Regions from separate parts of the Aestuariirhabdus haliotis genome, predicted to be linked through region 4. Evidence: predicted binding sites of a transcription regulator. Region 4 holds the regulator's gene; each other region holds the start of a gene.
What was found. Region 4 encodes FNR, which switches genes on or off when oxygen is low (the NO sensors DNR and NnrR bind a similar motif). Its sites were predicted from a motif close to TTGATNTANATCAA; they were not measured.

Region 1 (7,678 bases), on a different contig from region 4:
ATTTCCATGCCTTCAAGCACCATCGGGTGCTCCCAGCTGAGAAACTGCATATCCTCTCGGGATAACGCCAGCTCTCGGTTCCAGGTCATGGTGGCACCGTCACGGGGCAGACCCGGGAAGTCGTGCAACAGGGATTGGTCGGAAGGGCGAACGATAACGGCTTGAGGAGAATGCTCCTCGCTCTCCAGTCCATAGCAATCAAGCATCAGGTTAAGGTAGCGTTTTAGCGCTTCAACTTCCGCCGCCGATTCAATACTTTCGATCAAGGGTTGGGTAGGTTCAAGCCCGCGAGAATTCAGTTCCAGCAAGCGATCGCGGCCCTGTTGCATCTCCTGTTGCAGGGCCTCTCGCTGGCATTTGCTTTGCTCTACAAGACTGTCCAGCTCGGTGCTGTCGGGCGAGGTGCCACAAATCAGCAGGGCGTGCAGTTGATCGGCATAACGGCTGAATAGGGTGCTACCGGTTGGGCAGGTATCAACAAAGGCGTTGAGCCCCTCATGGTACCAACGGTAGAGACTGTGCTGGGCCGAGTTGGTAAAGACGGGCACGTGCAAGCGAATGGTTTCACTCTGGCCTATGCGATCCAGTCGGCCGATGCGTTGTTCCAACAGATCCGGGTTGTCGGGAAGATCGAACAACACCAGATGGTGAGCAAACTGGAAGTTACGACCTTCGCTGCCGATTTCCGAACAGATCAGAACCTGAGCGCCATAATCTTCTTCGGCGAAATAGGCGGCGGCCCGGTCTCGCTCCATTATGCTCATGCCATCATGAAACACGGCCGAGGGAATACCAGAGCGCACACGCAATGCTTCATCGAGTTCGAGCGCGGTTTCGGCTTGCGAGCAGATCACCAGCACTTTTTTCTTCAAGTGCTTGAGCAGTACCATCAACCAGTCGACCCTGGGATCAAAGCGCCACCAGGCGTCGCTGTCCTGTTCGCTGAATGCTTGCTGATAAGCCCGTTCCGGATAAAGGTGTTCGGCCAGCTGGGAACGTTGCTGTTGGGCAATGCTGTAAAGTTCAGGTAATTCCAGAGGATAGTCCTGGACAACGCGTCCAGGGAAGCCCTGGATCGCCGCGCGGGTATTGCGAAAGAGTACGCGGCTGGTGCCATGACGATCCAGCAATTGGCGAATGAGATGATCACGTGCTTGCTGTCGGGGGCTGCAGGGTTCAGCACCGCTGGCTTTTTCGATGCGCGGCTGATTATCGGCATCGTTCAGCAGTTGGCTGAGTGCTTCCTGCGTTCGGGGTGACAGGGGGGCATCACCCAGCAATTCCTGCACGGCTTCGGCAACAGGCTGATACTGGGCTTCTTCTTCCAGAAATTGAGCAAGGCTTGGGTATCGGTCGGCGTCCAGTAAGCGCAGACGAGCAAAATGACTTTCTTTGCCTAACTGTTCCGGAGTGGCGGTTAGCAGTAATACTGAGGGCGTGCCAGATGCGAGCTGTTCAACCAGTTGATATTCATCGCTTGGGGCAGCTTCCTGCCATTGCAAATGGTGCGCTTCATCAACTACCAGCATATCCCAGCCGGCATCGACTAGCTGTTGTTGCAGAGGACCGGGCTGGGCGGCTAACTGAATGGAACAGAGGACCAATTGCTCGCTTTCGAAGGGATTTTCTTCGCTCAGTTCTTCGCAGCGAGCGCGGTCAAACAGGCTGAAATGAAGGTTAAAGCGGCGCAACATTTCGACCAGCCATTGATGCTGGAGGGTTTCGGGCACCAGAATCAGTACTCGCTTCGCTTCACCGGTCAACAGTTGATGGTAAAGAATCATGCCGGCTTCGATGGTTTTTCCGAGGCCAACTTCGTCGGCCAGCAACACCCGAGGGGCATGCCGGGTAGCGACTTCCCGGGCGATATGCAACTGATGCGGAATCAGTGTGGTACGAGCCCCACATAAACCCAGCAGCGGGGACCTTAGCGTGCGGTTGTAATGATTCAGGGTGCGAAATCGCAGAGCAAACTGATTGAGCTGGTCGACTTGGCCAGCCAGCAAACGTTCTCGGGGTTTATTGAACTGAATAAAGTTGTCGAGGCAGGATTCGGGCAGTTCGCGCGTCTGGCCCTCATCATCCAGTCCGGTATAGGTTACCAGACCGTCCTTGTGAATGACTTCGGCAATCTGCAAGAACCAGCCTTCATGACTTTTGATCTTGTCGCCTTCCGAGAACTCGATGCGATGAAGCGGGTGATTGTGTCGTGCGTAGGTGCGTGTTTCCCCGCAAGAAGGATACAACACTGTGATCAGTCGGTGATCCAGGGTGAGTATGGTGCCCAGCCCAAGGTCATTTTCCGCCTCGCTGATCCACCTTTGCCCGGGAACGAAATCGATCATTTGGCCAACACCCTCCGTAAAAAAAGGCGCTATGGTAATGGAAAGAAAAGGAATAACAAGGGAAATTGTAGCTAAAACTGGAAGGGAGAGGGGGGCAGCACCACCCCTGGGGGAAGGGGGGATCGGAGTGGTGCTGCAAAAGGGTACTAATGGTGCTGTTTTTACTCGGCTTCAGGCTCTTTGCCGATTTCCAGAATCAGCTCGGGGCGCCCCTTTAGGGCCTTGGCAAGAGTCTCTTTGTTGCGGGCGATCAACAGGCCAATTTCCTCGGCCAGGGACTCGTCGATCTGATCAAACTGAGTTTCCAGCAACGAAGTCAGATTCGCGGCCAGTTCCAGCATTTTGTCGTGTTCTTCTGCGGATTTTTTATCGGCGAACATACTTCCGTCCCTATCACATTGCCACATTGGGATAACTGCCATCGTATACCTCGTTTAGCCGTCACAGTTGGGTTATCATTTTTGAGTACTGTATAAAAATACAGTTACCCTGTCCAGTGTTAATATTGAATGCTGAGGTTATCTGCAAAATGATGGTATGTGCTTGGGTTTAATGGAGATGGTTATGAGTGACCAAAAAGAGATACTGGATCTGTTGCAAGACCATAATCCAGCTAGCATGGATGACCCGAAGGGCTTGCAACCCAATCTCCACATGACCCGAATTCCTCTACAAAATGGTGAGCTACACTGGTATCCGTCATTTTTTGAGGGTGACACTGCTGATCGGTTGATGCAGAAATTCAGCAACGGCACTGACTGGAAGCACGATGAGCTGATCATGGGCGGACGGCGAGTGCCTATCCCTCGTTTGCAGGCCTGGTACGGGGAGCAAGGCTATCGTTACTCCGGCTTATGGCTGGAGCCACAACCCTGGTTGTCGGTGCACCTTGAATTGCTGGATGTACTGCAAGCGGTTTTAAAAGAGCGATTTAATTCCGTTTTGATGAATCTCTATCGTGACGGCAACGACAGCGTTGGCTGGCACGCCGATGATGAGCCGGAATTAGGCCGTAACCCCTGCATTGCTTCACTGAGTTTGGGAGCAACGCGCCGTTTTCACCTGCGTCATACCAAGGATAGCCAGCAAAGGCTGTCGTTGGACCTGAGCCATGGTTCCCTGTTAGTGATGTCGGGTGAGACGCAACACCACTGGCGCCACCAGATTGCAAAAACTCGCCGTGATGTGGGGCCTCGAATCAATCTGACGTTTCGCTATGTTTATCCGGGCAAGCATCTGTAGGGAAGAAAGCGCACCTACCACTGCCCAGCAGGCTTTTGCGGGTGGCCTATACTGAACTTGGGCTCAATGCGTGGAAATTGATCAGCGTCAAAACTGTGGCCCAAATCAGGTGATAGCCTGTTCACTAACAGAGATTACAGGGAGTGACACTTATGTTTTTAGATGAGGTAGTGCTTGCCGGTCTGTTGACCGTGGGTCTGATGCTCAGTTTTTTTGTTGGGCTATATTATTTCCTGCGCAAGGATATGGACAAGCACCCGTAAAACCGTCACTGGTCTGACCGAATAAGGCGGAATTGGAAATCCTATGGGTTGTCAGGTTCTCATAGGGTTTCTGGTTCCGCCTTACTTTTTTTTGAGCAATCATTTCGCAATTACTCAATTTGCTGAATGATGACTCTTCATTCAGGCGCAGAGATATCTCCCTTTCTCTGCCACTCGTTGTCCCCGCTCTTCTTTCCCGCATCATTTACCTAAGGCACCTCTGATTTATTCCGCTTGAGCAGTAGCTGCATCTTGTTGCCATCCTATTCATCAAATCAATAGTTGTTGTTTTGATCGCGTGCGTGGCAAACCATATCCATCATATTCAGTCACTATGTGGAATGTTTTATGAGCAAGCGAGTAATGATTACGGGTGCAGGCAGCGGACTAGGCCGAGAGTTGGCTGAGTGTTATGCCCGCAAGGGATATCGGTTGGCATTGACCGATGTTAACGATCAGGGCTGCCAGCAAACGGCAGAGAATGTTGAAAGCCTGGGCGGTACCGCCGCTGTTTTTCACTGCGATGTCCGTCGTATCGATCAACTTCAAGATGTCGCCAGGGTTATTGATGAGCAGTGGGGCGGACTGGATCTGTTGATTAACAACGCAGGTGTCGCCGGTGGCGGCGCGTTTTCGGATCTGGACGATGAAGACTGGGAATGGATGTTGGCCATCAATCTCAAGGGTGTGATTAACGGTTGTCGTATTTTCCTGCCGATGTTGCAACGCAGTGAGGGTCAAATCTGTAATATCGCTTCCATGGCTGGACTGCTCAGTGCTCCGGGTATGAGTCATTATAATGTTGCCAAAGCCGGTGTGGTGGCCTTGTCTGAGAGTATCCAAGCGGAGTTGGCCTCACAGAATGTGGGTGTGAGTGTGGTTTGCCCCTCTTTCTTTCAAACCAACTTGCTCGACTCATACCGCGGCAGTTCAGACGCACTGAAAGATAACGTAGCCAAACTGTTGGCTGGTTCGGCGATCACAGCAACAGAGGTCGCTCAGCGTATCGTGGAAGGTGTTGATGGTGGGCAGTTTATGATACTGCCCCACGATGAAGGCGCCTTGGCCTGGGAGCTGAAGCGCAAGGATCCCGAAGCCCACCGCCAGATGATGGAGCAGTTGTCGGTGAAGATGGTCGAGAAGGGGATGTAACCTTTCACGACTAATGGGGGTGAAGCGGGTAGCCGATATCGTTTATTATTCGGTTACCTGACCTCGACAAAGTGATTACCTCCTTATGAGCATGCTTGAACAAATTCGTCATCAATTGCAATCATCCCTCGAACCCAGTCATTTGGAAGTTGTTAACGAAAGCTATAAACATCGAGTAGAACCTGGGTCAGAAAGTCATTTCAAGGCGGTAGTTGTCACCGACGCCTTTGAAGGGTTGCGTACCATCAAGCGCCACCAGCAAATCTATGCCCTGTTGCAGCAGGAAATGACCCTTATCCACGCGTTGGCATTGCACACCTATACCCCCTCAGAATGGGCTCAACGGGAAGCGGCACCGCAAACACCTAACTGTATGGGTGGAGAATAATGTCTATGCAGTTCAGTTATTTTTTTGATCCCATGTGCTCCTGGTGCTGGGGCTTTGCCCCGATATTTCGCCAGTTTCATGAACAATACGCTGACCAATACCCGGTTCGTATGGTGGTGGGTGGTTTGCGCAGTGAGAGCGAGCCGATGAGTGCTGAGCAGCGCAACTATATTCGAGGTCACTGGCAGCGAGTGAATGAAGCCAGTGGACAACCTTTTGACTTTGAGAACGGCCTGCCATCGGGGTTTGTCTATGATACCGAACCCGCTTGCCGTGCGGCGGTAGTAATGCGCAGTCTCGCCCCGGGCCAATTACTGGCTTTTGTGGAGTCGATTCAGAAGGCGTTTTATCAGCAGGCGCGGGATATCTCTGATTCAGCGGTGCTGGGGGAGTTGGCCCGGGCGGCAGGTGTCGATGAGCAAACATTCCTGGGCTTACTAGACAGCGATGCGCTGCGCGCGGAAACGCGAAAGGATTTTGAGCTGTCCGCGAGCCTTGGCGTGCAAGGGTTTCCTACCCTGGCGTTACAGCTAGACCAGCAATGGGTGGCCATCAGTCAGGGGTTTCTTCCCTGGGATGCGCTTTGTGCGCGGGTTGATGCTGCTCTGGCCCAAGCGCAGTAGGTTCAGCACGGGTTTTCATGCGCAGAAGATAAATGCTGACGCCACTGGCAGTCACCAGCAGCATCAGACGCAAGGGCCAGCTATTCAGAAAACTGACACTGAGTAGGATTGTTCCCCATAACAGACAGAGTGTATAGAAGCGGGCTTTGGCCGGAATTCCCTCTCCATCGAGGTAATAGCTGATGTAGTTACCCAGTTTGGGGTGCTCCAGCAGCCATAGATAAAAACGTTCAGAGCTACGTAAAAAGCAGGCCGCAGCCAGCAATAGAAATGGCGTGGTTGGCAGCACAGGTAGGAAAATGCCAGCAACGCCCAACACGACTGCCAGCCAGCCGCAGACAAAAAGCGTCGCGCGCAGCAGCGGGTTTTTTACAATTGATTGGGAAGCTGGACTCATGGCTCGGTACTATAACCAAATAGGTCCGTTGAATACATGATTGGAGGCTTACAATGACAGGAGATAACTGGTGAATAGTGAAGTAACACAGTACCCGATTGTAATTGAACAGCAGGTGGTATGGGGGGATATGGATGCTTTTCAGCACGTCAACAACAGCGTCTATTTTCGTTACTTTGAAGATGCGCGAATGGCATACTTCGAGCGCGCACAGGTGATGCAGTGGATGAAGGAACACAGCAAGGGCCCTATCCTGGGCTCCACGCAATGCCGTTTTCGCGCACCCCTGACCTATCCTGACCGCATCACGATTGGGGCGCGTATCGAGTCTATGGGGCAGGATCGTTTTGTTATGAAGTACCGGGTGTGGAGTGAAAAGCTCGATTGTCTGGCGGCAGAAGGTGAGGGTGTGATTGTCTATTTTGATTACGAGGTCGGTGCAAAATGCACGATTCCTGATTCGATTCGAGCGATGATTGTCGACGTTGAGCAAAGCGTTGGCCACAGTATTGACCAGGAATAAGGAGCCGCGGCTAATGGATATTCGAACTTGCTATTTAGTAGCCTCCAGTGACGATGCGGATGAGATCATGGCTAATCCGCGTCAGCCGGAGCGCTGGCCTGGCTTTGCCTGCCTGAATCTGGATCTGGAGAAGCTGGTTGACCTGTTGGCGTTGTGTGAAAAGCTGTCACTCGACGAAGCGTTGATCAGTTCCTTTGAGGTGGTCAATAATGCCGGTGAGTACGGCCCCTGGTTAATTCGTTTGCCGACCAGACTGTGTACCATTCTTCGTCACCTTGAAGAGGCTGACCAGCAATCGACCGCAGAACAATGGGCTCAAACCGAAGCGTTCGCACATTCAACCTGGGGCGCTGGCGACCTGCAAAAGGCTTTGCAGCATCTGGGTGCGTTGGCTCGACTGGCAAGCGAGGCTGAGCTCGAGCTGTTATTGCATCAGGGTGTTGAGGGGGAGGCGGTGGCTATCCAGTGATGGGCAGGGCTATACTTTTATCACTTCTGCAATGGCTCAGGGAAGAGAGGCGTTATCTATGTCGCTAAGGGAAGTATTTCCACGTTTTGGCTTCGGTTATATGCTGTTTGGCATGGTGTTGATTATGGTGGTGTCAGCGACGGATCACGAAACCGTTAGTCCAATGCTGGTGCGCCTGTCTGTCAGTCTCCTGTTGATCGCTTCTGTCTATCTATTGAGTCATAACCGTGCCATGTTTTTACGGGTCGGTATCGTACTGGGCCTGCCGACCCTGCT
Region 2 (7,678 bases), on a different contig from region 4:
TTGAGCAATTGAAACCCCAACGTGCGGGTGTCACTGATCTGTATTTTCTGGCTTTTGCACCCTATGCCGAACAGGATGTCTTTCTCAGTGAAATCAATATTATTCGCGCACTAATGGAGCGACGTTTTGACACTGAAGGGCGCTCATTGTCGTTGGTTAACCATCGCGATACCTTTATGCAGCAACCCCTGGCCACTGTGACCAACTTGCGTCTGGCGCTGCAGGCCCTGAGCCAGGTGATGGATCCGGAAGAAGATGTTCTGGTGCTGTATCTGACCTCTCACGGTTCCCGGGATCATGAGCTGGCCGCCGAGTTTGGCCAGCTGCCTTTGACCCAGTTAACGCCATCGTCGCTGTCGGAGTTGCTTGAGCAATCCGGGATTCGCTGGCGAGCCGTTATGGTGTCGGCCTGCTTTGCGGGAGGTTACCTGCCGACGCTAATCAATGACAACAGTTTTGTTGCGGTGGCGGCGGCGGCCGATCGTACCTCATTCGGTTGCGGTAACGACAATGATATGACCTACTTCGGTAATGCGCTGTTTCGGGAACAGCTCAGCACCGAGTTTTCCCTGGCCACGGCGATGGAGCAGGCGCAGCGCTCGATACTGGCCCGCGAACAGCGTGAGGAATTAACACCATCGCAACCGGCGTTCCACCTGGGAGAGTCTATGGCCGACAAGTGGCAGCAGTTGGCAAAACGCCTGCAGCACCAGAAATGGTTGGCCTGCGAACCTGAAACAGCTAGCCCGTCCACGGCCGAGGGAGCAAGTCTGAACCCGGTCTGCGATGACCTGAACAACGAAGCGAAGAGGTTGAAATGACAACGAATCCGACTCTGGTAGAGGTGGTCCGTGGCGATATTGTTGAGAGTCGTCATGTTGGTCGTGCGGTGGTAATGGATGCTCAGGGGCAGGTGCGCTGGAGTTGTGGTGACATCGAAGAGTTAACCTATCCGCGTTCGGCTCTTAAGGCGTTTCAGGCCTTGCCCATGGTGGCCAGCGGTGCTGCCGATCGATACGGTTTCAGCGATCAACAATTGGCCTTGGCATGCGCCTCCCATAACGGAGAAGTCTCTCACCATGACTGCGCGGCGGCCATGCTGGAGCAGTTGACATTGGATGCCGAAGACCTGGAGTGCGGTTGGCATTGGCCGATGAGTGACGTCGCGACCCGGGAGCTGGTTGCCCAGGGTATTACTCCCGACGCCTTGCATAACAATTGCTCGGGCAAGCACTGTGGCATGCTGGCGCTGGCTAGCCATCAGGGTTGGCCTACCCGGGGTTATGTGGAACTGGATCACCCGGTCCAGCAATCGATTCGTAAGGCCATTGAAGTCTGCTGGGGAGTGGATCTGGAACGGGCCCCGGTTGCCCTCGATGGTTGCAGTGCGCCCATCTGGGCGGTTCCGCTGCGAGCCCTGGCGCAGGGTTTTGCTCGCTTGGCTGCCCCCGCCTCCTTGCCTGATCAATATCAGGCCGCCGCGACCCGATTGCTCAACGCCTGCCTGCAACACCCTTGGTACGTCGCGGGCAGTGATCGTTTCTGCAGTCGGTTGATGACCGAGCTGGGTGATCAGGTGTTTGTAAAATTGGGCGCAGAGGGTGTCTATGTGGCGGCTATCCCGAGCAGAGCCTTAGGGGTGGCGGTGAAGGTGGATTCCGGTGATATCAAAGCCGTCGAAGTGGCGATTGCCAATGTGCTGGCCAGGTTGGGACTGCCCGTGAGCGGAGCCTTCACCCGCCCGGATATTCGTAACCGCAAACAACGATTGACCGGACATTACCAGGCGGCCACAGCGTTGAGCAGCCCTCTGGCGCTCTGAAGCGAGTGGGGGGTGAACATCGCAGGCCTCCAGATCGCTGATCTTGTGAAACCGGTGGCGGACACTGGGAACTCCAGTGCCATAGGAGTATGCTAGCGGGTTGATGATATTTTAGGCAGTGTCCACCGTGAAACACCCACCGAGTAAACAAGAGATGCGTCAGCAACTGCAGCGAGAGATGGACGCCTTTCTCTCCGGTGGCGGCCAGGTGGATGAGATTCCCCGCGGGCAATCGGCGATTGCTCCCGGTGAGATACCCCCCGGGATGAGTCGCAGCATTCCGTCCAGTGGTCCGAAAAGCAAGCGTGAATCCTTGCTGCATGTGACCCAGGCGATTGACGAACGGCGGCGCCTGAAAGCCGAGAACAAGCGCCGTGCAACACCCCTGAAAACTAATCGCAGTCCGCGCAAAGTGCCGGTTTACGACGACTTCGGTGAAGTGATTCGCTGGGAGTGGCGGGCTCCCAAAGAATAAGGCCGAAAACTTTGATCGTAGCAGGCCTCATGACCTCCTGTGCCAAGGGGGCATGGCGCCCGCTGATCCGATCAGAGGTGCCTTAGCCAAAGAAACGGTGCAATGAACGGGATAACCAGCCCTCGTGTTCGTGCCTCATTTTGCGCTGGTAAGCTTGCACGGTCTGAACGTAATCACCGTCTTCGCTCTGGATATGATTGATCAACCATTTGCGCAGGGTGATCAGCAACTCTTCGGCCACGTCCTGGCCCTCTTCGTGACGTTTGGCAAAGCGATCTACCCGGCTAATGAAGAGTTCGTGCACTTTTTTGTGCGGGGCGCAAAATGAGTAGCCAGCCTGCTCCATCAGGGCTTCCTCGAAGGCAAAATGGGAGATTGTGTAGTCCACCACCTCGTTGATCACATCGCCGACTTTCGACCGACTGTGTTTTTCGTGGGCGTCCTGCAGTTGGTTGATGTAATAAACGATCCGCTTGTGTTGCTCGTCGATGACCTCAATGCCTGTGTCCAGTTCGCTGAGCCACTGTAATTTTTCCATCGTATTGTCCTTTTTCCGGGGTCAGCCCATCGACCATGGGACGACCTGTTCCTACTGAGTTCTCTGGCGGCTCACTATAGGTAGGCTGAAGAGTCGTTGTTTTGATATATGTTAATTTTTCTGGAAGTAAGATGAGAAAAAAATCATATGAAGTCGGAAAGCTTTTGGTTGCAGATGGGCTCACAGGACACTGATTTGGAGCAGTTACAATTCTCTATTGGCACTGCTACAGTGATTGTTTTAGAAACCGTGCCGGGGGCACGCTATGAGCGATCAACGCCAACCTGATTTTCCCAAAGATGCCCGGTTTGTTATGGACCCGGTTTCTCCCGATGAGAGTAAGCGCCTGACGATTATCTATGCGCTTTATGCGGCTTCGTTCTTTGTCGGCATCACCTTTTTTGCTGCTTTATTGCTCAATGTGCTGTGGAAGCCCGAGTTTCGCAGCGAGTTGTCCCGCATTCATGCGCGATGGCAGCTGCGCAGCGGCCTGTTTGCCTTGCTGTGGGGGGTGATAGGCGGCATCAGCCTGTTATTTCTGGTGGGTTGGCTGATTATTGGGCTGGCAGGTATCTGGTTGATTTATCGCCTGGTGCGGGGTTGGTTGGCGTTATCTGATCAGCAGCCCCCCAAACCCGGGTTTGGTCTATCTTAATAGGATCCAAGGAGTAGAGAATGCCATTATCAACAAGTTTGTATGAAGAGATTCGACTGTTATTGCAATTCAGCCCGGACAGTGCGCAGGAGGGTATCAAGGTGCATCATGAGGCGGCCCAGGAATTGGTGGATGCCGCCCAGAGATTATTTGACAAGGGTTTGATCGACAGACACGACGGTGGCTATTTGACGGACCGTGGGCTAGAGGCGGTACAGCACGCACGGTCGTTGATCGGCCTGTTGTCGAAGGAAAGCTGAGTCCTGTTGCCAGTTGGAAAACGGGCCGCAATCTAGCGGCCCGTTTTGGTTTTCTGATAAGAACTCCCATTTGGTGTCATGCCTTATTGGAACAGAGAGGCATATTGTGAGTAACCCTCTTCTTCGAGTTTGTCTTTGGGGATAAATCGCAGTGATGCGGAGTTGATGCAATAACGTAGACCGGTTGGCGCTGGACCGTCGTCAAAGACATGGCCCAGGTGAGAGTCGGCGTATTTGCTACGCAGTTCGGTACGAGGCATAAAGAGTTTGTAGTCGGTTTTTTCGACAATCAGCTCTTCATGAATCGGCTTGGTAAAGCTGGGCCAGCCGGTTTTGGAATCGTATTTGTCGGTCGAGGAAAACAGAGGCTCACCGCTGACGATATCGACATAGATACCCGGCTGTTTGTTATCCCAATATTCGTTGCGATAAGGCGGTTCTGTACCCTCTTCCTGAGTCACTTTGTACTGCATGGGTGACAGGGACTGTTGTAATGATTCCTTACCTGGGCGTACGAATGTTTTAAAGTCCTCAATGCCGAGCTCTTTTTTCATGGCGGTCATTTTTTTATCAGACATCGCGTCGGTAGTCATCGAGCTCGAGGTCTCCATGTTCGACGTTTTCATCACAGTGCCAGGCGTGTATTTGATCTCCTCGCCCCAGACCTTCTCCAGATACTGGTCACGACCCGAGTTGTAGCGATAGTACTTATAACGGATCGGGTTATTGCTGTAATAGTTCTGATGGTAATCTTCGGCGGGCCAGAATTTCGATGTTGGCTGGAGCATATCGGGCAAAATCGGTTGTTCAAAACGTCCCGACGCGTTCATCTGTGCGATCGATTGTTCTGCGGCGACTCGCTGTTGTTCATTATGGTAAAAAATAAAAGGACGATACTGATAACCGCGGTCGACAAACTGGCCCTTGCCATCGGTGGGATTAATCTCCCGCCAGAATATTTGCAGCAGGTCTTCGTAGCTGATGAGGTTCGGGTCGTAATGCACCTCGATCGCTTCCACATGGCCTGTTTTACCGCTGGAGACCTGTTTGTAGGTCGGGTTTTCGGACTGACCGCCGATGTAACCTGAGATCGCCTCGTTAACACCAGGGTATTTTTCAAAGGTGGATTCGGTACACCAGAAGCACCCGCCAGCGAAGGTAGCAACATTGGCAGAAGCGGACATGGGGGAAGCCGTTTTCATATCACTCTTGTCGGATTGAGTACTGTAAACGGTGCCGGCGATCAAGAGTAAAGCCGCGGCGGCCAGGCTCATCAGGGTTTTCATAACGCTCTCCAGTTTGCAGGCTGAATCAACCTGTTGTGTTCAGTGTGCCCAAGCCATCTTCGTGTGAAAAGTGTCGAGGCGGCGGTTTTATTGAATCATGACATCTCGTGACAATTTCGTGATAACTTCAGGCACAAGGCCCAGCATACTGGCAGGTACGATGAGTCATAAGCATTGGTTCACTGGCTGCAAGCATTCCTGCCAGTCAGGCACTCGAAGAGCGAAGAGGCGTTGATGAGCAAACGAATTCTGGTGATCGAGGACGATCCCGATATCAACAAGCTGGTGGCGATGAGTCTGGCGGATGCCAATCACAACGTCGATTGCTGCAATGACGGGGCAGAGGGATTGCAGCGTGCGTTGCAGCATGACTATGCGTTGCTGGTTCTGGACCTGATGCTGCCAGGGCTTGATGGCCTCGAGGTATGCCGTCGCTTGCGCGCCGAGCAGCGCACCTTGCCCATCCTGATGCTGACGGCACGGGATTCGGAAGCCGACCGAGTGGTGGGGCTCGAGTTGGGAGCCGATGATTACCTGACCAAGCCTTTCTCGGTGCGCGAATTGCAGGCGCGTGTCAAAGCCCTGCTGAGGCGCGTTGAAATGCTCAGTCAGCGCTCCGAGCCAGAAGCGCTGGAGATTGTGATTGGCCAGCTGGTTATCGATCAACAGCGACGCCGGGTTACGGTGGGCGGACAGGAAGTGGAATTGACGGCGACCGAATTCGATCTGTTGCTCTATCTGGCTCGTCAGCCGGGTAAGGTTTTCAGCCGTACCGAACTACTGGATGCGGTCTGGGGCTATCAGCACAGTGGTTACGAGCACACGGTTAATTCTCACATCAATCGGCTGCGCAACAAGTTGGAGGCCGAACCCTCAGATCCCCGTTATGTGCTGACGGTTTGGGGCGTGGGTTACAAGCTTTGCGAAACCGCAGGTGCGCCATGCTGAAGCGCTTCTCGACCTTTTACAGCAAGTTGTCGTTGGCCTTGCTGGTCAGCTTCTTGCTGCTGGTCGTGCTTCTGATGGCGTTGGCCCAGCAACTCACCCGCACCTATCAGGACGAAGTAGAGCAGCGTTTGCACCGTGATCTGGCGCGCCATATCGTGCAGGATAACCCGCTAATTCGTGGCGGCGAAATCGACCAGCAAGCTCTCAAGCAAAGCTTTCATTCGATGATGATTCTGGGCCCCAGTTTCGAATTCTATTTATTGGGTTCGGCTGGTGAAGTTATCACTTACTCGGCGGATAAATCCCGAATCAAGAGGCAGTCGGTCAGCCTCGAGCCGATTAAGGCCTTTCTTGGGGCTAGCCGAATGTTGCCCATTATGGGGGATGATCCCCGCTCACTGACTCGACAGAAAGTCTTTTCGGTGGCTGAGATTCGTGATGGTGACCACTTGATGGGTTACCTCTATATCATTATTGGCGGTGAGGTTTACGATGACCTGACGGCGCTGCTGGAGCAGAGCCATATCGTCAAGCTGGGGGTCTGGGGGGCTTTGGCGGCACTGGCCTTTGGCTTATTGGTGAGCCTGTTTCTGTTTGCCCTGCTGACTCGCCCACTGCGCCGACTGTCCCGGGAAATGACCCAGTATCGCCAGCGAGGTTTTGATCAGGTTTTGCCCTCATCCGAGACATGGTCGGCGGATAGCCTGGATGAGATCGAACGCCTGGGCGCGACCTTTAACGAGCTGGTGTCTGTTCTGGAACAGCAGTATCTGAGGGTTAAGGGCAGTGACGAGCTACGCCGTGAACTGGTGTCTTATATATCCCATGACCTTCGCACGCCTTTGGCGGCGTTGCTGGGCTATCTGGAAACCTGGCAGATTCGCCATGGGGAGACGGAAGGGGCTGAACTGGTGCGGGTTGCGCTGGAGAATGCCCAGCGGGTCAGTGCGCTGGTGGAGCAACTGTTCGAGCTGGCTCATCTCGACAGTGCCGATAGCCGAGTGCATCCGGAGCCGGTTGCCATCGCCGAACTGGCACAGGACCTGTTGCAAAAACTGGCCCTTGCGGCCGAGCAGCAAGGCATCAGCTTATCGGTAGAGCCCAGAGACCCCTCCCTGCAATTGATGGCGGATATAGAAAAGCTGGAGCGAGTGCTGACTAACCTGCTTGACAATGCCATTCGCCACTGTGAGTCGGGCGACCGGGTTTGGGTGGAAATTGAACCGGTTGCCGGGGGGATGCGCGTTAGCGTCTGCGACAGTGGACGGGGCATAGCCGAAGAAGATTTGCCGCATATTTTCGACCCCCATTATCGAGGGGCCAGCGCCGTCACAGGCCGGCTGGGAAACAGCGGTTTGGGGTTGGCCATCAGTCGGCGAATATTGCAGTTGCATGGCAGCGATATCGATGTGGAGAGCGTGGCAGGACAGGGTAGCCGCTTCTACTTTGTGTTACCTTTGCCTGCTTATAAACAGCAGAAATAAGGAAACCACTGCCGGTGTTGTTAGCTTCTATGCCCTCTTTGGCTCCCCTGTTTGCCCGGGCGTTACTGGCGCGCGGCAAGAAGGGGGCGTTGCCTTCCTCGATGCCTGAAGGTCGGATCCGGGTCGAAGACGTTCGAATCGATTCGTCACATCTTCACAACTATCGCACTCTGGTTGGGGCCCCGGAATCAACCGTCGCGGCGGGCGGTG
Region 3 (7,678 bases), on a different contig from region 4:
CGGAAACCTTGCTGGCGATCACCAGATCTTCTCGCTTGGGAAATCGTTTAAGCCATTCGCCCAGGATGGTTTCGGTGCGGGTATAGGTTTCGGCCTTGGGAGGCACAGGGTAGAGTTCGGCGGTATCGATAAAGTTGATCCCGTGTTCAATGGCCATATCCAGTTGCTGCCAACCCTCCTCGGCGCTATTCTGTTCGCCCCAGGTCATGGTGCCCAGGCAAAGGCGGCTGATTTTCAAGTCTGTAGCGCCGAGATAACCGTATTCCATTCGGAGTCCCCTCTTACTAGATGTCACGAAAGAGGTTATAAGAGCACGGTACCCTTGGAAAAAAAAGCAGATAGGGGCTTTTTTTCTGCGCTTGCCTGAGTATAATAGCGCTCCCGTTTCCTACACTATATGCCCTAAGACAGTGAATCCGTCGCCGGACGCCCTATAGGGGAGTCGGTTCGGGTTAGTCTTTCAATTGATGCTGGCCACCCACGGCTGGTCATTTAGGCAAGGTTTAAATCGATGAATACTTTTAGTGCAAAGCCAGAAACAGTTAAGCGTGACTGGTTCGTTGTAGATGCCTCTGGCAAGACGCTTGGTCGTCTTTCCACCGAAATCGCACGCCGCCTGCGCGGCAAGCATAAAGCCGAATACACTCCTCACGTCGATACCGGCGACTACATTGTTGTGGTTAATGCCGAGAAGATTCGTGTAACCGGTAATAAAGCACAAGACAAAATGTACTACCGTCACACCGGTTATCCGGGTGGTTTGCGTAGCATGAACTTCAATGAGCTGGTTGAGCGCGCCCCTGAGCGCATCATCGAGAAGGCCGTAAAGGGCATGTTGCCTAAAGGTCCGCTGGGTCGTGCTATGCACGCCAAGCTGAAGGTCTATGCGGGTGCTGAGCATCCTCATGCCGCTCAACAACCTCAGGCTCTGGATATCTAACGGGAAGCGTTGCTATGTCTACCACTCAATACTATGGAACTGGTCGTCGTAAAACTTCGACCGCTCGTGTGTTTATCAAGTCTGGCTCTGGCGCCATCTCTGTAAATGGCCGCCCTCTGGACGAGTACTTTGGTCGCGAAACTGCTCGCATGATCGTTCGTCAGCCACTTGAGCTGGTTGAACTGACCGAAAAGTTTGATATCAAGGTTACTGTCGCAGGCGGCGGTGGTTTTGGTCAGGCTGGTGCTATTCGTCACGGTATTACTCGTGCCCTGATGCAGTACGACGAAGAGCTTCGTCCGTCACTGCGTAAAGCCGGGTTTGTAACTCGTGATGCTCGTGAGGTTGAGCGTAAGAAGGTTGGTCTGCGTAAAGCACGTAAGCGTCCTCAGTTCTCCAAGCGTTAAGGGTTACCTGCCCTTGCGAGACCAAAAGTCTCGCAAAAGTGGTATCCAAAGCGCCCTTTTTATCGAAGGGCGCTTTTTTTTTGCAAAGGAGTGCGGAATCATTAAAGAAGAGGTGTTTGTGGAGATCTCTCTGCGTTGATTTGAATCAGCTCGAGCCGGGGGTACGCTTGCTTGAAGGCGCCGTTTTCTTTACCATTCGCAAGATTTATTTTGCGAATCCCACAGAATTATTAAAGGATTCACTCTGTTTGCCCGTGAGCCTGGGCAGGCAATAAACATGCTCTTATGGGGAGATAAGATTAATGAGTAACGACGGCGTAGATAAGGGTCGCCGCCGCCTGCTGATCGGAGCAACCTCTGCGGTTGGTGCGGTTGGTGCGGTTGGTGCTGCAGTCCCTTTTGTTGCCTCCTGGAATCCCAGTGCCAAAGCGAAAGCCGCTGGCGCGCCGGTGAGGGTCAAGATTGATAAGCTGGAGATGGGCCAGCAGGTTGTTGCTGCATGGCGGGGGAAGCCGGTATTTGTTCTGCGACGTGAGCAGGTCATGCTGGATAATCTGCCCAAGCAAGATGGTAACTTACGCGATCCCCAGTCGAACGAATCAGAGCAACCTGATTATGCCAAGAACGAACATCGTTCTCGCAACAGCGAATTGCTGGTTCTGGTTGGACTCTGTACTCATTTGGGGTGTTCTCCCAAATTGCACTCCGAAGTGAAGCCAATGGATTTTGAGGCGAATTGGCAGGGTGGTTATCATTGTCCTTGTCACGGTTCCAAGTTTGACTTGGCCGGCCGAGTTTATCAGGGGGTTCCTGCACCGACTAACTTAACGGTCCCTCCCTACTCCTATCTCGATGACAACACCATTATTATCGGCGTCGACGAGGAGAACGCGTAATGAAAGACTTTATGGCATGGGTAGATGCGCGCTTTCCTGCGACCAAAATGTGGGAAGAGCACCTTAGTAAGTATTACGCTCCTAAAAACTTTAATTTCTGGTACTTCTTTGGCTCGCTAGCCATTTTGGTACTGGTCAATCAGTTGCTGACAGGTATCTGGCTCACCATGAGCTACGTACCAAGCGCTGAAGAGGCTTTTGCTTCTGTCGAATACATCATGCGCGATGTTGAGTACGGGTGGATCTTGCGTTACCTGCACTCTACAGGTGCCTCCATGTTCTTCGTGGTGGTCTATATGCATATGTTCCGGGGCTTGATCTACGGCTCTTATCGCGCACCGCGTGAGCTGGTATGGATCTTCGGTATGGCGATCTATCTGGCGCTGATGGCCGAGGCCTTTATGGGTTATCTATTGCCTTGGGGTCAGATGTCCTACTGGGGTGCGCAGGTTATTATTTCTCTGTTTGGTGCCATTCCGGTTATTGGCCCTGACCTGCAGCAGTGGATCCGTGGTGACTTCCTGATCTCCGGTATTACACTGAACCGCTTTTTCGCCTTGCACGTAGTGGCGCTGCCGATTGTCCTGCTGGCGCTGGTCGTGATGCATATTATTGCTCTGCATGAAGTGGGTTCAAATAACCCGGACGGCATTGAAATCAAGAAGAACAAAGATGAGAACGGTATTCCGAAAGACGGTATTCCTTTCCACCCTTACTACACCGTAAAAGATATCGTCGGTGTGGTGGTGTTCCTGTTCGTTTTCTGTGCAATTGTGTTCTTCTTCCCTGAGATGGGCGGCTACTTTATTGAGCACGCTAACTTTGAACAGGCTGATAACTTGAAGACCCCGGCCCACATTGCCCCCGTTTGGTACTTCACGCCGTTCTACGCCATCTTGCGTGCTATCCCTGACAAGCTGTTGGGTGTGGTAGCGATGGGTGCTGCGATTGCTGTGTTGTTTGTCTTGCCTTGGCTGGACCGCAGTCCTGTGAAGTCTATTCGTTATAAAGGGGTGCTGAGCAAGATCGCTATCGTGGTTTTCGCTATCTCCTTTGTGTGGTTGGGTTGGTTGGGTATGGTGCCTGCAACAGCCGAGCGAACTGTTTACTCACAGATCGCTACAGCGTTGTACTTCGCATTCTTCTTGTTGATGCCTTTCTACACCAGAATGGAAAAGACTAAACCCGTACCAGAGAGGGTGACAGGCTAATGAAAAAGCAATTGATTGCATTACTGTTTGCTGTACTGCCTGTGGCTTCCTTTGCTGCAGGTGGGAGTGGCTATCCGCTGGAGCATTTTGAGCCTAATGTGGCTGACCAGGCGTCTCTGCAGGATGGTCTCAAGACCTATATGAACTACTGCATGGGTTGCCATGCCACCAAGTTTCAGCGTTATGAGCGTGTAGCGGATGATCTGGGTGTTCCCCATGACCTGTTCAATGAAAACATCATCTTCAACGGGGCTAAAATTGGTTCCTTGATGGAAAACTCAATGCGTGCTGAGGAATCCAAGCGCTGGTTTGGTGCTACACCGCCGGATCTTACGCTGGTGGCTCGTGTACGTGGCGCTGACTGGTTGTACACCTATCTGCGGACTTTCTATGTTGATCCCAAGCGTCCTTGGGGTGTCAACAACAAGGTTTTCCCTGATGTGGGTATGCCTCACGTTCTTGCTGAGCTGCAGGGCCTGCAGGTTGATAACTGCGCCGGTCAGGATGCGAGCGAGCGTGATACCCTGACGGGTGAGAAGTTGTGTGGCTTCGAGCTGGTCAAGACGGGTAGCATGAATCCTGCGGAGTATGATCAGGCGGTTTATAATCTGGTTAACTTCCTGGTGTACTCTGCCGAGCCCATGCAGCTCGAGCGCGAGCGCATCGGTTACTGGGTGCTGTTGTTCTTGTTGGTATTGCTGATTCCTGCGTATCTGCTCAAGAAAGAGTACTGGAAAGACGTACACTGATAGTATTGTGTCGTTGACGGGCGCGTAGCTGAGTTTTCAGCTACGCGCACTTTTGTGTTTTGACTCCACCTTTTGGGGGTAGAAATGGGCGTAGTCGCCAAGCGTTCTTCAATGATCTTTTATTCCGATGCTGCCGGTCACCTGAGCCATCGTGTACGTATTGTTCTCGCAGAAAAAGGGGTCGCTGTCGATGTTCAGGATATCGAACCCGAAAATATGCCTGAAGAGGTCGCCGACCTTAATCCCTACAATTCGCTACCCACGCTGGTAGATCGTGACCTTGTGCTATACGAACCGAATGTGATGATGGAGTACCTCGATGAGCGTTTTCCCCATCCTCCTTTGCTGCCAGTGTATCCGGTGGCAAGAGCTCAGAGTCGCCTGTTGATCCACCGTATCGATAAGGACTGGAGCGAATTGGTTGCAACGATTCTGGATCCGAAGTCTCGTGAAGCGGCACTGACAAAAGCTCGTAAAGAGCTGCGTGATAGCCTGGTTGGGATTGCGCCTCTGTTTGAAGAGAAGCCTTTCTTTATGAGTGACGAGTTTACTCTGGTAGATTGTTGCGTCGCTCCTATCCTCTGGCGTCTGGCTGATCTCGGTATCGAGTTGCCCAAGCAGGCCAAGGCCCTGCAGGATTACGCAGAGCGCTTGTTTGATCGCGAATCCTTCAAAGAAAGCCTGTCAGAAGTTGAGCGTGAGATGCGGCTCTGATTTCGGTTGTTGAGTTAAGTTAGAATAAAGGGGAGTTGAACTCCCCTTTTTCTTTGTTGGATACTGGTAGAAACGGATTTTCCGAAGCCTTGGAGCAAGATATGTCGATGAGTCCGAGTCGCCCTTATATGGTCAGGGCGCTCTATGAGTGGATAGTGGACAACGAGTGCACGCCCTATTTATTGGTCAATGCGATGGCTGAGGGGGTGACGGTGCCGCAAGAGTTTGTCAATGACGGCCAGATTGTACTCAACATCTCCCCTTCGGCGGTGCGCGAGCTGTTGATGACCAACCAGGAGGTTGAGTTCAACGGCCGTTTTGGTGGGCGGCCGATGCATATTTTTATACCGGTGCAGGCTGTTATGGCAATCTATGCTCGAGAAAACGGTCAGGGAATGGTGTTTGAGGTCGAAGATGATCCTGAGCCGGAACCCATTGGTGGCGGTGATGAGGATAAGTCGGTGAGCCCGGCTAAACCATCGGGGCGACCTAGCTTGAAGGTGGTCAAATAGTTAGTCGTTTCAAGGTAGTTACACCCACTAGTTAATGTAATCAAAAACCTTGACGATACGCTGAACGCCGTAAGTTGTCCGTACCAGTTCTACGGCGCTGTTCGCTTCCGCGTTGGTCACCCGACCCATTAAAAACACCGTCCCGTTTTCGGTAACCACTTTAATTCGGCTGGCAGGAACGGACTCGTCGTTCATCATTTTTGTTTTGACCTTGGTTGTGAGCCAGTTATCACTGTTGGCGGCGACAAAGCTGATGGGGCCGGCAATCTCCAGTTCATTATAAATCTGTTTGACGTCGCGGACGTTACGAACCGTCTCTCCCGCGATACCCTTGAGGCGTTCATTGGGAACCTGTCCGACAATCAAAACCGTACCATCGAAGCTGATTACAGACACCCGTGCTTGTTTGAACCCCGGGTCGGCTTTGTCGATGTTGACCAAGGCTACGGTTTCTATGGTTTCGTCGCTAATAAATCGGCCGGTGGTGCGTTTACCTGGCTCCTGAGTGATGGGTTCATCCTTGATGGCACTGATGGTAGAAGCGCAACCCGATAGGGTTATTAGAGCGGCTAGCGTCAGGAGTCCAATTGTCCTCATTGCATTATGTCTCCAAATAGATATTCATCAATCAAATCACAAAAGCAGTGCACAACCATCATATGTATTTCATGAATGCGCGCCGGGTCGAAGGAGGGCACTCGAATTTCGATATCCTCGGGGTGAAGCAGCGATGCCACGTTACCTCCGTCGCGACCGGTTAAAGCAATGACAGGAATCTGACGGTCGTGGGCTGCTTGTATTGACTGTACGACGCTAGCGGAGTTCCCACTGGTGCTAATGACAAGCAGTACGTCGCTGGCTTGGGCAAGAGCACGAACCTGCTTGGAAAATACATCGTGATAACTGTAATCGTTTGATATAGCGGACAGTATGGTGCTGTCGGCAGTCAGGGCCAAGGCGGGGAGGGCGGGCCGCTCGCGGTCAAAACGATTAAGCAGAAGGGCGGTGAAATGCTGGGCGTGGGAGGCTGAACCACCGTTGCCGCAGCTGATAATTTTCCCCTCGTTGAGTAATGCCTGTACCATCATCTCGCCGGCATCGGCGATGAGTGGAGGCAGGGTTTCGGCGCATTGAATAGTGACATCAATGCCGTCGGAAAAGTGAGTGGTTATACGATCCTGAATACTCATTATTAACCTTTATCGCTCAGAGGCGGTTATTACAGGGTAATGGCGTTTTTGATCCATTCAAAGTGAAAACCTTGTGAATCCGCTTTTCCGTTAGCCGCCAGCACGTCAAACCGGCAAGCTTTGTTGGTCATGTTGTGATGTTGCAAATAGTGCTGAGCGCAATTGATCAGTCGGTGGCACTTACGCTGGTCCAGACTTTCTTCAGCAGTACCGTACCGGCTACTGCTACGTTGTCGGACCTCGACAAAAACAATCGTATCCTGCTCCGTCATAATGAGGTCGAGTTCACCTCCCCGCCAGGCATAGTTTTTAGTTAACAGGCGCAAACCCTGGTGCTGGAGAAAGCTCAGGGCCTCGGCCTCCGCTTGCTGGCCCTTGTTGAAGCGCTGTTTCAGGATCCATCCCATCGATTGCCTCCTTGGCTGGTTGGTTCAGTGGAGGCAGGCTTTCTAGTGCGTGCGGCGCTCCGTCGCGGAATTGATACCAGCTGAGTTCACGAACAATATGCTGTTGTTTATTCATGCGCAGGTTGCCGGTAGCTCCATCAAGCTCGATGCCTTCGATGCGGTTCATCTGTCGTACTCGGGAGTAGAGCATGAAGGCGTCGGCCCCCAATGCATACAGGCCTGCGTAGCTGCCTTCGGCTTGAGACCAGCGCTTGCGGATCTGTTGCATTAATGGATGGCTGTTATTCAGCAGCCAGTCGTAGCCTGTGAATTTGATGCCGTCGAGGTCTTTATCCCGGGAGTTGTTCGGTTTTCCGGAATAGATACTGGATGTGCTGAGTACGGGAAGGTTACCGGCATACTGGAAGGCCAGGGTCGGCTTCAGAATACGCCCCTGCTGCGGCGATGCGAAGACAAAAACCACATCAATGTCCTCACGTCTGCGGGGTTCGAATTCGGGCGATTCTTGTATTTGGGCGGCGAGGCGGCGAGCGCGTCCGCGGCTTTCATCAATGGCAAGTAATGAGCCAACGACCTGTCGGTAATCGTTGTCTCCGGTGAACTGGCGCTGATCGATAACGGTGCCGCCATGGGCTGCCCATTCCTTTGCAAA
Region 4 (7,678 bases):
CAGGAGTCCGGAGCCCTGCACCGTAACTTCCAGGGCTACACTACCCATGCTCACTGCGATCTGGTCGGCATGGGCGTATCATCTATCAGTCAGGTGAACGGGGCTTACAGCCAAAACCATGCCGACATCAAGATGTACATGAACCGCATCGAGAACCATCAGTTTGCCATCAAACGCGGTCTGGTCATGAACAAGGATGACTTTATTCGTCAGGCGGTTATTTCCCAACTCATTTGCCATTTTGAGCTGGATTTTGCTGCGGTTGAGCAACGCTGGGATATCAACTTCAAGAATTACTTCGCTGCAGAGCTGGATCAATTAAAACCCATGGCCGAAGACGGTTTGATCACCCTCGATGAACAGGGTATCGAGGTCACTGGTCGAGGCCGCCTGCTGATTCGCAATATTTGCATGCAGTTTGACCATTATCTGGGCCAGGAAAGCAACAAGGGACGCTTTTCGAAGGTTATCTAGCCCTGGCTTGCAAGCATAACGTTCTATGAGTAAATCCTCCCAGAGCACTGTCCACAAAAGTGCATTGCGTGCTCTGTTTGTTTTGTGAGTAATTTCCCCTACAATATGTCGGAATATAATCTGACATATTAAAGGGTCTTGTCCCCGCCTATGAGCTCTAAACTCACCGTGAAGCACGTCAACCATGTCGCCTGCAAGGAATGTAGTCTGAGTTCCCTCTGCCTGCCGATTGCCCTGGCGATGGATGAAATTGATCAACTGGACGACATCATCAAGCGGGGCCGCCCACTAAAAAAGGGTGAACACCTGTTTCTTGAAGGAGATCCCTTCACCTCAATCTACGCCGTGCGTTCCGGGGCTTTGAAAACCTATACCTCAACCAACGAAGGCGAAGAGCAAATCACGGGGTTTCAGCTACCCAGTGAAATCCTCGGTCTAAGCGGTATGGATGGCGACACCTACCCGGTTTCTTCCCAGGCCATGGAAACCACTATGATCTGCGAGATTCCGTTTGAACGCCTCAATGAGCTTTCCGACAAACTGCCCAAGTTACAAAAGCAGTTAATGCTGCTGATGAGCCGCCGCATTCGCGACGACCAACAGATGATGCTATTGCTCAGCAAGAAGAACGCCGATGAGCGTATCGCAACCTTCCTGGTTAACCTGTCTGCACGATTCCGACGCCGCGGCTACTCTTCCCACGCCTTTCGCCTGTCGATGTCTCGCAATGAAATGGGCAACTATCTGGGGCTTGCCGTTGAAACCGTCAGCCGGGTTTTCACCCGTTTTCAGCGTAATGGCCTGATCGAAGCCAACGGCAAGGATATCAACATCATTGATTCCGAACGCTTGTGTGCACTGGCCGGCGGCCGCGTGATCGACAATCCAAAAGATTCCGCTCAATCGTTGTAATTCCGCTTAAGGATCCCGGATGATTTTTGACGAGTACTTTATCAAATCCCTCGTGCGCCCCATTCCAGACTGGCCACAACCCGGGGTTACCTTTCGCGATATCACTCCGCTGTACCTATCTCCCAAAGCGCAAAGAATGGTTGCCGACAGCTTTATACAGCGTTATGTAGAGACCGACATCACTCATATTGCCGCTCTTGATGCCCGTGGCTTTTTGCTCGGTTCGGTTCTGTCCTACGAGCTCAACAAACCCCTGGTGCTCTTTCGCAAGCAAGGCAAACTTCCAGCTGAAACTCTGGAAGAAGCGTACGATATCGAATACGGTCAAGCGGTGCTGGAGGTTCACAAAGACGCCATCCCTGCCGCTGCCAAAGTATTGCTACTGGACGACCTGATAGCTACCGGCGGTACCCTTTGCGCCGCAGCATCGCTGGTCAAGCAGCTTGATGCCACTATTTATGAAGCTGCCGCTATCATTGACTTGCCCGATCTTGGTGGCAGTCAAAAGCTTCAGGATCTCGGTATTCCAACCTATACCCTATGCGCCTTTTAGGCTATCAGCCCCACAAGATTGCGCTATATATTGGGTTCTTGAACACTTAAGGCAACTCTGATTAATTCAGATGAACTCTGGCTTTCAGGCGAATCCGGAATCGCGGCACGTCTTGGCAGTAAGGTCTAGACCTTTCAAATAAGGCGTAACAAAGAGTCTGGGGTCGCCTGAAAGCCCCGTAGGGCGGTTCTAAAAATGATTTTCTCGGTGTTGAAACCCTTGTCCAGGTCTCGACATGAACGGCGGGCTTCGCCTTGATAAAAACCATTTTTAGGATCCGCAGAGATCTATCTGAATTAATCAGAGGTGCCTTAAATAAGCAAATCGACTAAGTGTTAGTTATGGACATAGCCAATCATTCCCAAAAACCCATAAAAATCCTATAAAACAGCCTGTTAGCTTTATCTGTTAAGTCTAAAATTAGATTCAACAGCTAACTTCATGCTGAATAACCTATGATGTTCGATAACTGGATGTTGGGGGGAATCGATGGGAATCAATGCTGATCAACTGGGGGAACAAGTTGTCCGGCCTACTCTTGAGCTATGCGGCAATTTCAGCCCTGCAGCGCTGCAATTACTGGTAGGGACAGCTGCCGCCGAGAGTGAACTGGGCGACCAACTCTGTGACGACCATGGCGGACTTGGGCTATATCGAATATCGGCCGAGGTTCATCAACGCGTCTGGGATGATTATCTGGTCCATTTTCCTGATCAGGCCAGCCTGGTCAGGGGGATGGCCAGCCAGCGTCAGTTCCTGTGCAATCCACATCAGGAGCTGATTTATAACCTGGCTTACGCCACGGCTATCGCCTGGTTCAACTATCTTCGCTGCGGCGCTAACCTTGATGGTGTCGACGCCAGAGACACCAATACATTGGCCAACATCTGGTGGCACTACTACCACCCGACCAATCCCGACGGTAACCTGTTTCTCACACGCTGCCCCCATATGCAGGCGGCATAGACAGTTGGCGCCAGCCCCGAACAACCGGGCAACATGGCCTTAGTGCCCAGATCCTGATACAACATAGGGGTCATCATTAGCAAGGCCCCTATCTATGAAAGTTCTGCTTGCCCCTGACTCTTTTAAGGGTTCGCTCAGCGCCGCACAATTCTGTGCAATTGCCGAACAAGCCATTCTCAGTCAGTATCCCGATGCTGAAGTTCATCAATGCCCTCTGGCGGACGGGGGTGAAGGCACCGTCGAAGCCCTGATAGCCAACACCGGCGGTCGCCTGCTCCAACGGCAAGTGTGCGGCCCAACGGGTGCTCCCGTTAAGGCTCATTACGGCATCCTGGGCGATGGCAACACGGCCATTATCGAGATGGCCAGTGCATCCGGATTACCTCTGGTTGCACCCTCTCAACGGAATCCTATGCACTGCACCACTTTCGGTACCGGTGAAATCATTAGCGATGCGCTGGATCAAGGCTGTCAGCATATCATTCTGGGCATAGGCGGTAGCGCAACCCACGATGCCGGAGCGGGAACACTCTCGGCCTTGGGCGCGCGCCTGACCAATGCCGAGGGCAATCCTGTTTCGGCCGGTGCCCAAGGCCTTCTGGAACTGGAACATATCGACCTTAGCGGACTCGATCCACGCTTATCCGGAGTCACCATCGACATTGCCTGTGACGTTGCCAACCCTTTGCTTGGCCCTAACGGCGCTACCGCCATTTATGCTCCGCAAAAAGGTGCCAAACCTCAGGATATGGACAATCTGGAGAGAGCGCTTGAACGTTTTGCTCGCATCGCCTGTCGTGATTACAACATCAACACCGAACGTTTCCAGCAATCCGGATACGGGGCCGCTGGAGGGCTCGGAGCGGGTCTGGAACTTATCCAGGGTGTGAGCTTACAGCCAGGCTTTCAAATCATTGCTAACAGCCTGCAACTGGAAGCCAGACTCGATTCTGAGGCGTACGACCTTATCATCACCGGTGAGGGGGAAATCAACCACCAGACACTGGAAGGCAAGCTGCCTGTGGGTATCGCCCGTCTGGCCGCCCCCCGAAAGATTCCGGTCATTGCTGTGGTGGGAAAAATTGGACAAGGTGCCGAATTAACACACGCCGAAGGCATTTCCAGCATCCACAGTATCGTTGATAGTGCTTTAACACTGGAAAATGCGATGGAACAGGCTCCGGCGCTCCTAAAACGCTGTATCGAACAACTGATGCGCTTATGGAAAACCGCCCAGGCTAGCCAGGTGCTGAGCTGAGCTGGGAAAATTATTCCTGGGGAATAAAACGCGCTTCGACCCGAAAGCCAGCGCCCGCATCCTCATGTATCAATGTGCTCTCGCCCGCCTTGATATTGATCAGCCCCTTGCCTTGCATAACCCGGGTTTCAGGTACCTGAACACCTCCGGATTGCTCTTTCAGGGAGATCAAAAGGGTGCGAGAAAACTGGTACTCCAACTCGGCGAGCTGGCGCAGGTTAAAGGCCGGATTTTTTAATGTAAAACTGACGCGGAATCCGTCATCCACCTTGCCCGAGGTCAGGTTGGTCACCACCGTTCCAGAGGTCACGCTGGTCTCGACGTTTTTCACATAGCTGAGCTCTTTACCGCTAAAAGACGAATAGGGGTGATCAAAGCGGTTGCGATACTGGTATTGCTCCTGCTTGCCATCGTAATGGAGGATAAATTCCATCTGATAGCTGTCAGCCGCAGCAACCTGCCCCGATAACCCAAGGGTCAGAACAAGCAAAACAAACACTTTCCATTGCATAGTCAACTTCCTCCTGCGATGCAGCAAGCCTCAACCATTGAGTTCCCGCCAATGGCGGCGCTTGGAAAGCGTCACCATGACAGGGCTTAAAATCCGCCAAGACTTGATACTCTAACAGATAAAGGAAAGGCTAACCCTGCTGTTTCTCCGCGCAACTAATACAGTGGCGGGTATAGGGCATAGCCTCCAGACGAGCCTCAGGGATGGTTTCGCCGCAACTATCGCAGACTTCATACTCATCTTCATCCATACGACGCAGCGCCAGCTTGATACTGCGCAACTCATACTCAGCCTCCTGCCCTATGGCTTCAAGAACCTCATCATTCTCTCGTTCCTGCGCCTGCTCAGACCAATCCTGATTACCCGGTTTGGTTAAATGCTTGCCAATACGGCCAAGACGATCTTCCAATTCTTCCTGCTTCTTCAGCAGGTCTTCGCGCACCTGTGCGTACTTCATGAGCACTCCTGATAGCGGTTAATAAAAGGGACTAGCAAAGGTAAAACTATAGACTACTAGCTACTAGTGTAGTGGCCTCTGGGCCCGCTGCGTTTGATACAGGTCAAGGGGGGCTTCGAACTAGTGCGGCGACGAGATACTACAGGCCAAGGTCATACTGATTTCACTCAATGGCGCCCCGGATTGCTCCTGCCAGCCATTGAATACCTCTTGCACCAGTAACAGATCTCGTTGAGCCGTCGGCATTTTTTCCACTACGCCCTGAGCCTTGAGTGCGGCTACTACGTCGTTAGACAGCATAAAGGTATCCTTTCCCACCATACGCAAAAAAGCAGACGCAGAACGCCCTCCCAAATGAGCGCCTCGCTTGGTCAGGTAACGCCACAAACCGATGATGTCACTGGACGGCCAATCTGACAGAAACCGCCCTACACTGCCGTGTTCGGCGGTAATATCCAGCACCATCTGAGCGTTGAGGGGAATCGTCCTTAACTTTCCTCGGTGGCGAATCAACGCCCTGTTTTGCATCAGAGCATCAATCTGCTCTTCACTTAGTAACGCCAGGCTCTGCGGCTTAAATCCCCACAGGGCCTCTTCAAAAGCGGGCCATTTGCTATCTACCAGGGAATGTTTAAGCCCCGCACGGAATACGCGGCGCACGATAGCCGATAAATAATAGTTATCCGTATGATCGATCAGCTCGCTGGTCGTGGCCAGCACCGGCAATCTCGCCTGCAAGGCCTGCTCTCCCCATAAGCCAATCGCTCGTTCCCTGATTCGTTCAAACGACTCCACACCCACCTCCACAATAGAACATTTTTTGAGCTTACCTGCGCGTCAGGCATCCGCTATAATGGCGCCCTTTTTCTTCGACCGCCACCCGGTCTTCAGGTATACGAGCAATATGTCCAGCATGTCACCCAACACTCCAGATAACACCTCGGCTACTAAAAGCGTTAACCAGAATAAACTCTATAAACGCTTGCGCCGCCATGTAGGACGCGCCATTGCCGATTTTGATATGATCGCCGATGGTGACCGGGTGATGTGCTGTCTTTCCGGCGGGAAAGACAGTTTTGTCATGCTTGATATACTGCGTAACCTGCAAAAGTACGCTCCAGTAAATTTTGACATTATTGCCGTTAACCTCGACCAAAAACAGCCCGGCTTCCCCGCCGAAGTACTGCCCAACTACCTGGATGCCCTGGGCGTCGAGTACCACATTGTTGAGGAAGACACCTACAGCATTGTCAAGGATAAGGTGCCCGAAGGAAAAACCACCTGCGCCCTTTGCTCACGTTTGCGTAGGGGCATTCTCTACCGCACCGCAACCGAGCTTGGTGCCACTAAAATTGCCCTGGGGCACCACCGTGACGATATTTTGGAAACCCTGCTGCTAAACATGTTCTATGGCGGCAAGATGAAAGGCATGCCGCCCAAACTGGTCAGCGACGACGGCCAGCAGATGGTGATACGCCCCCTGGCCTATTGTCACGAAAAAGACATTATCCGTTACGCCGAGATGCAACAATTCCCCATCATCCCCTGCAATCTGTGCGGCTCCCAGGAAAACCTGCAGCGCCAGGCGATCAAACAGATGCTGAATGATTGGGACCAGCGTTTTCCTGGCCGCATCGAAAGCATGTTTACCGCCATGCAAAACATCGTTCCCTCTCACATGGCGGATACCGAACTGTTCGACTTCCAACACCTGAAAACCCAGGACAGCCCGTTTGAAGATGGCGATACCGCGTTCGACGAACCGGATCTGCCCCTTCAATTCCAGGGCAGTGATGACGAACAAACCAAGGGATCGGCTCCTCTGGTCAATATCGTCAATCTATAGCGCCAGTCACAGCCAAGTTAAAAGCCGAAGTCGATTACTTCACTTCGTTGAGCTGCCAGTCGTAACCAAAGCTGAAGCTGGGGTTACCCTCCAGCCATCGCTGGCGCTCAGGTTCAGCATACTGTTTGAGGTGAGCGACGAGCCCCGCTGCATCGCCAAAATCGACAGCGTACCAATCGTAAATACTCGACAGCCTGAGACTGCTGCCACCAGATTGCAGGCCTTTGTCCTGATTAATAAAGCGCCTTGCGGCCAGTTCCAGCTGTGTTTCGTTGTTGGTGCCATCAAGAGCGTCTCGAGCCAGGTCGGGACACCCGAGGCTGGCACAGTTGACGATGTAATGAATACGGGGATCCTGCCACACAGGGCGAAGAATGCGGTGCTCGATATCATTAAGCGTTAATGCCTGCCCCTGAACCCTGATCACCTCATCATCCCAGGGACCGAAACTCAGCCAGCCCTCACCTAATGAGCGAATCGATTCTATCGGGTAATGCTGCAGTATCAGGTCCACGGTCAACGCGTTGTATAGATTCACCCAATAGGCAAACTGCTGCTCCCTGTTCAAGAGTCGGGGATCCAGAGCCGCCATCTGTTTGAGGTAGTCCGACAACAAAGCCTTGTCTTGCCCGCTCACCTGCCGATAGTCAAACAACCTGCCGCTCGCCCCCTCTACAAGATAACGATCCAGCATCCTTTGC

Region 1: ccoM (cytochrome c oxidase subunit CcoM) is a predicted target of FNR. The motif match lies at 3,665-3,678, and genes of this name have one in related genera.
Region 2: MIB40_RS13280 (bacteriohemerythrin) is a predicted target of FNR. The motif match lies at 2,937-2,950, and genes of this name have one in related genera.
Region 3: petA (ubiquinol-cytochrome c reductase iron-sulfur subunit) is a predicted target of FNR. The motif match lies at 1,483-1,496, and genes of this name have one in related genera.

The regions. Positions count from the first base shown of each region.
Region 1 is NZ_JAKSDZ010000047.1:7,131-14,808, forward strand. It holds gene rapA (RNA polymerase-associated protein RapA) at 1-2,345, opposite strand, end outside; gene MIB40_RS16800 (YebG family protein) at 2,507-2,767, opposite strand; gene MIB40_RS16805 (alpha-ketoglutarate-dependent dioxygenase AlkB family protein) at 2,910-3,587, shown strand; gene ccoM (cytochrome c oxidase subunit CcoM) at 3,740-3,850, shown strand; gene MIB40_RS16810 (SDR family oxidoreductase) at 4,199-5,002, shown strand; gene MIB40_RS16815 (BolA family protein) at 5,088-5,390, shown strand; gene MIB40_RS16820 (DsbA family protein) at 5,396-6,013, shown strand; gene MIB40_RS16825 (YbaN family protein) at 5,943-6,410, opposite strand; gene MIB40_RS16830 (acyl-CoA thioesterase) at 6,481-6,933, shown strand; gene MIB40_RS16835 (hypothetical protein) at 6,947-7,402, shown strand; gene MIB40_RS16840 (potassium channel family protein) at 7,461-7,678, shown strand, end outside.
Region 2 is NZ_JAKSDZ010000024.1:17,175-24,852, forward strand. It holds gene MIB40_RS13265 (C13 family peptidase) at 1-821, shown strand, start outside; gene MIB40_RS13270 (asparaginase) at 818-1,822, shown strand; gene MIB40_RS13275 (hypothetical protein) at 1,950-2,297, shown strand; gene MIB40_RS13280 (bacteriohemerythrin) at 2,380-2,835, opposite strand; gene MIB40_RS13285 (DUF4870 family protein) at 3,101-3,490, shown strand; gene MIB40_RS13290 (TIGR02647 family protein) at 3,511-3,750, shown strand; gene msrB (peptide-methionine (R)-S-oxide reductase MsrB) at 3,834-5,036, opposite strand; gene MIB40_RS13300 (response regulator transcription factor) at 5,271-5,984, shown strand; gene MIB40_RS13305 (sensor histidine kinase) at 5,978-7,468, shown strand; gene MIB40_RS13310 (MaoC family dehydratase) at 7,483-7,678, shown strand, end outside.
Region 3 is NZ_JAKSDZ010000013.1:45,608-53,285, reverse strand. It holds gene MIB40_RS10050 (NADP(H)-dependent aldo-keto reductase) at 1-268, opposite strand, end outside; gene rplM (50S ribosomal protein L13) at 512-940, shown strand; gene rpsI (30S ribosomal protein S9) at 955-1,347, shown strand; gene petA (ubiquinol-cytochrome c reductase iron-sulfur subunit) at 1,650-2,243, shown strand; gene MIB40_RS10030 (cytochrome b) at 2,243-3,454, shown strand; gene MIB40_RS10025 (cytochrome c1) at 3,454-4,203, shown strand; gene MIB40_RS10020 (glutathione S-transferase N-terminal domain-containing protein) at 4,288-4,917, shown strand; gene MIB40_RS10015 (ClpXP protease specificity-enhancing factor) at 5,019-5,429, shown strand; gene MIB40_RS10010 (BON domain-containing protein) at 5,457-6,026, opposite strand; gene MIB40_RS10005 (phosphoheptose isomerase) at 6,023-6,619, opposite strand; gene MIB40_RS10000 (YraN family protein) at 6,649-7,026, opposite strand; gene MIB40_RS09995 (penicillin-binding protein activator) at 6,929-7,678, opposite strand, start outside.
Region 4 is NZ_JAKSDZ010000010.1:19,279-26,956, reverse strand. It holds gene hemN (oxygen-independent coproporphyrinogen III oxidase) at 1-474, shown strand, start outside; gene fnr (fumarate/nitrate reduction transcriptional regulator Fnr) at 625-1,386, shown strand; gene MIB40_RS08770 (adenine phosphoribosyltransferase) at 1,406-1,939, shown strand; gene MIB40_RS08765 (hypothetical protein) at 2,429-2,905, shown strand; gene MIB40_RS08760 (glycerate kinase) at 3,000-4,163, shown strand; gene MIB40_RS08755 (hypothetical protein) at 4,174-4,674, opposite strand; gene MIB40_RS08750 (TraR/DksA family transcriptional regulator) at 4,805-5,131, opposite strand; gene MIB40_RS08745 (DNA-3-methyladenine glycosylase I) at 5,252-5,926, opposite strand; gene ttcA (tRNA 2-thiocytidine(32) synthetase TtcA) at 6,036-6,977, shown strand; gene MIB40_RS08735 (DUF547 domain-containing protein) at 7,012-7,678, opposite strand, start outside.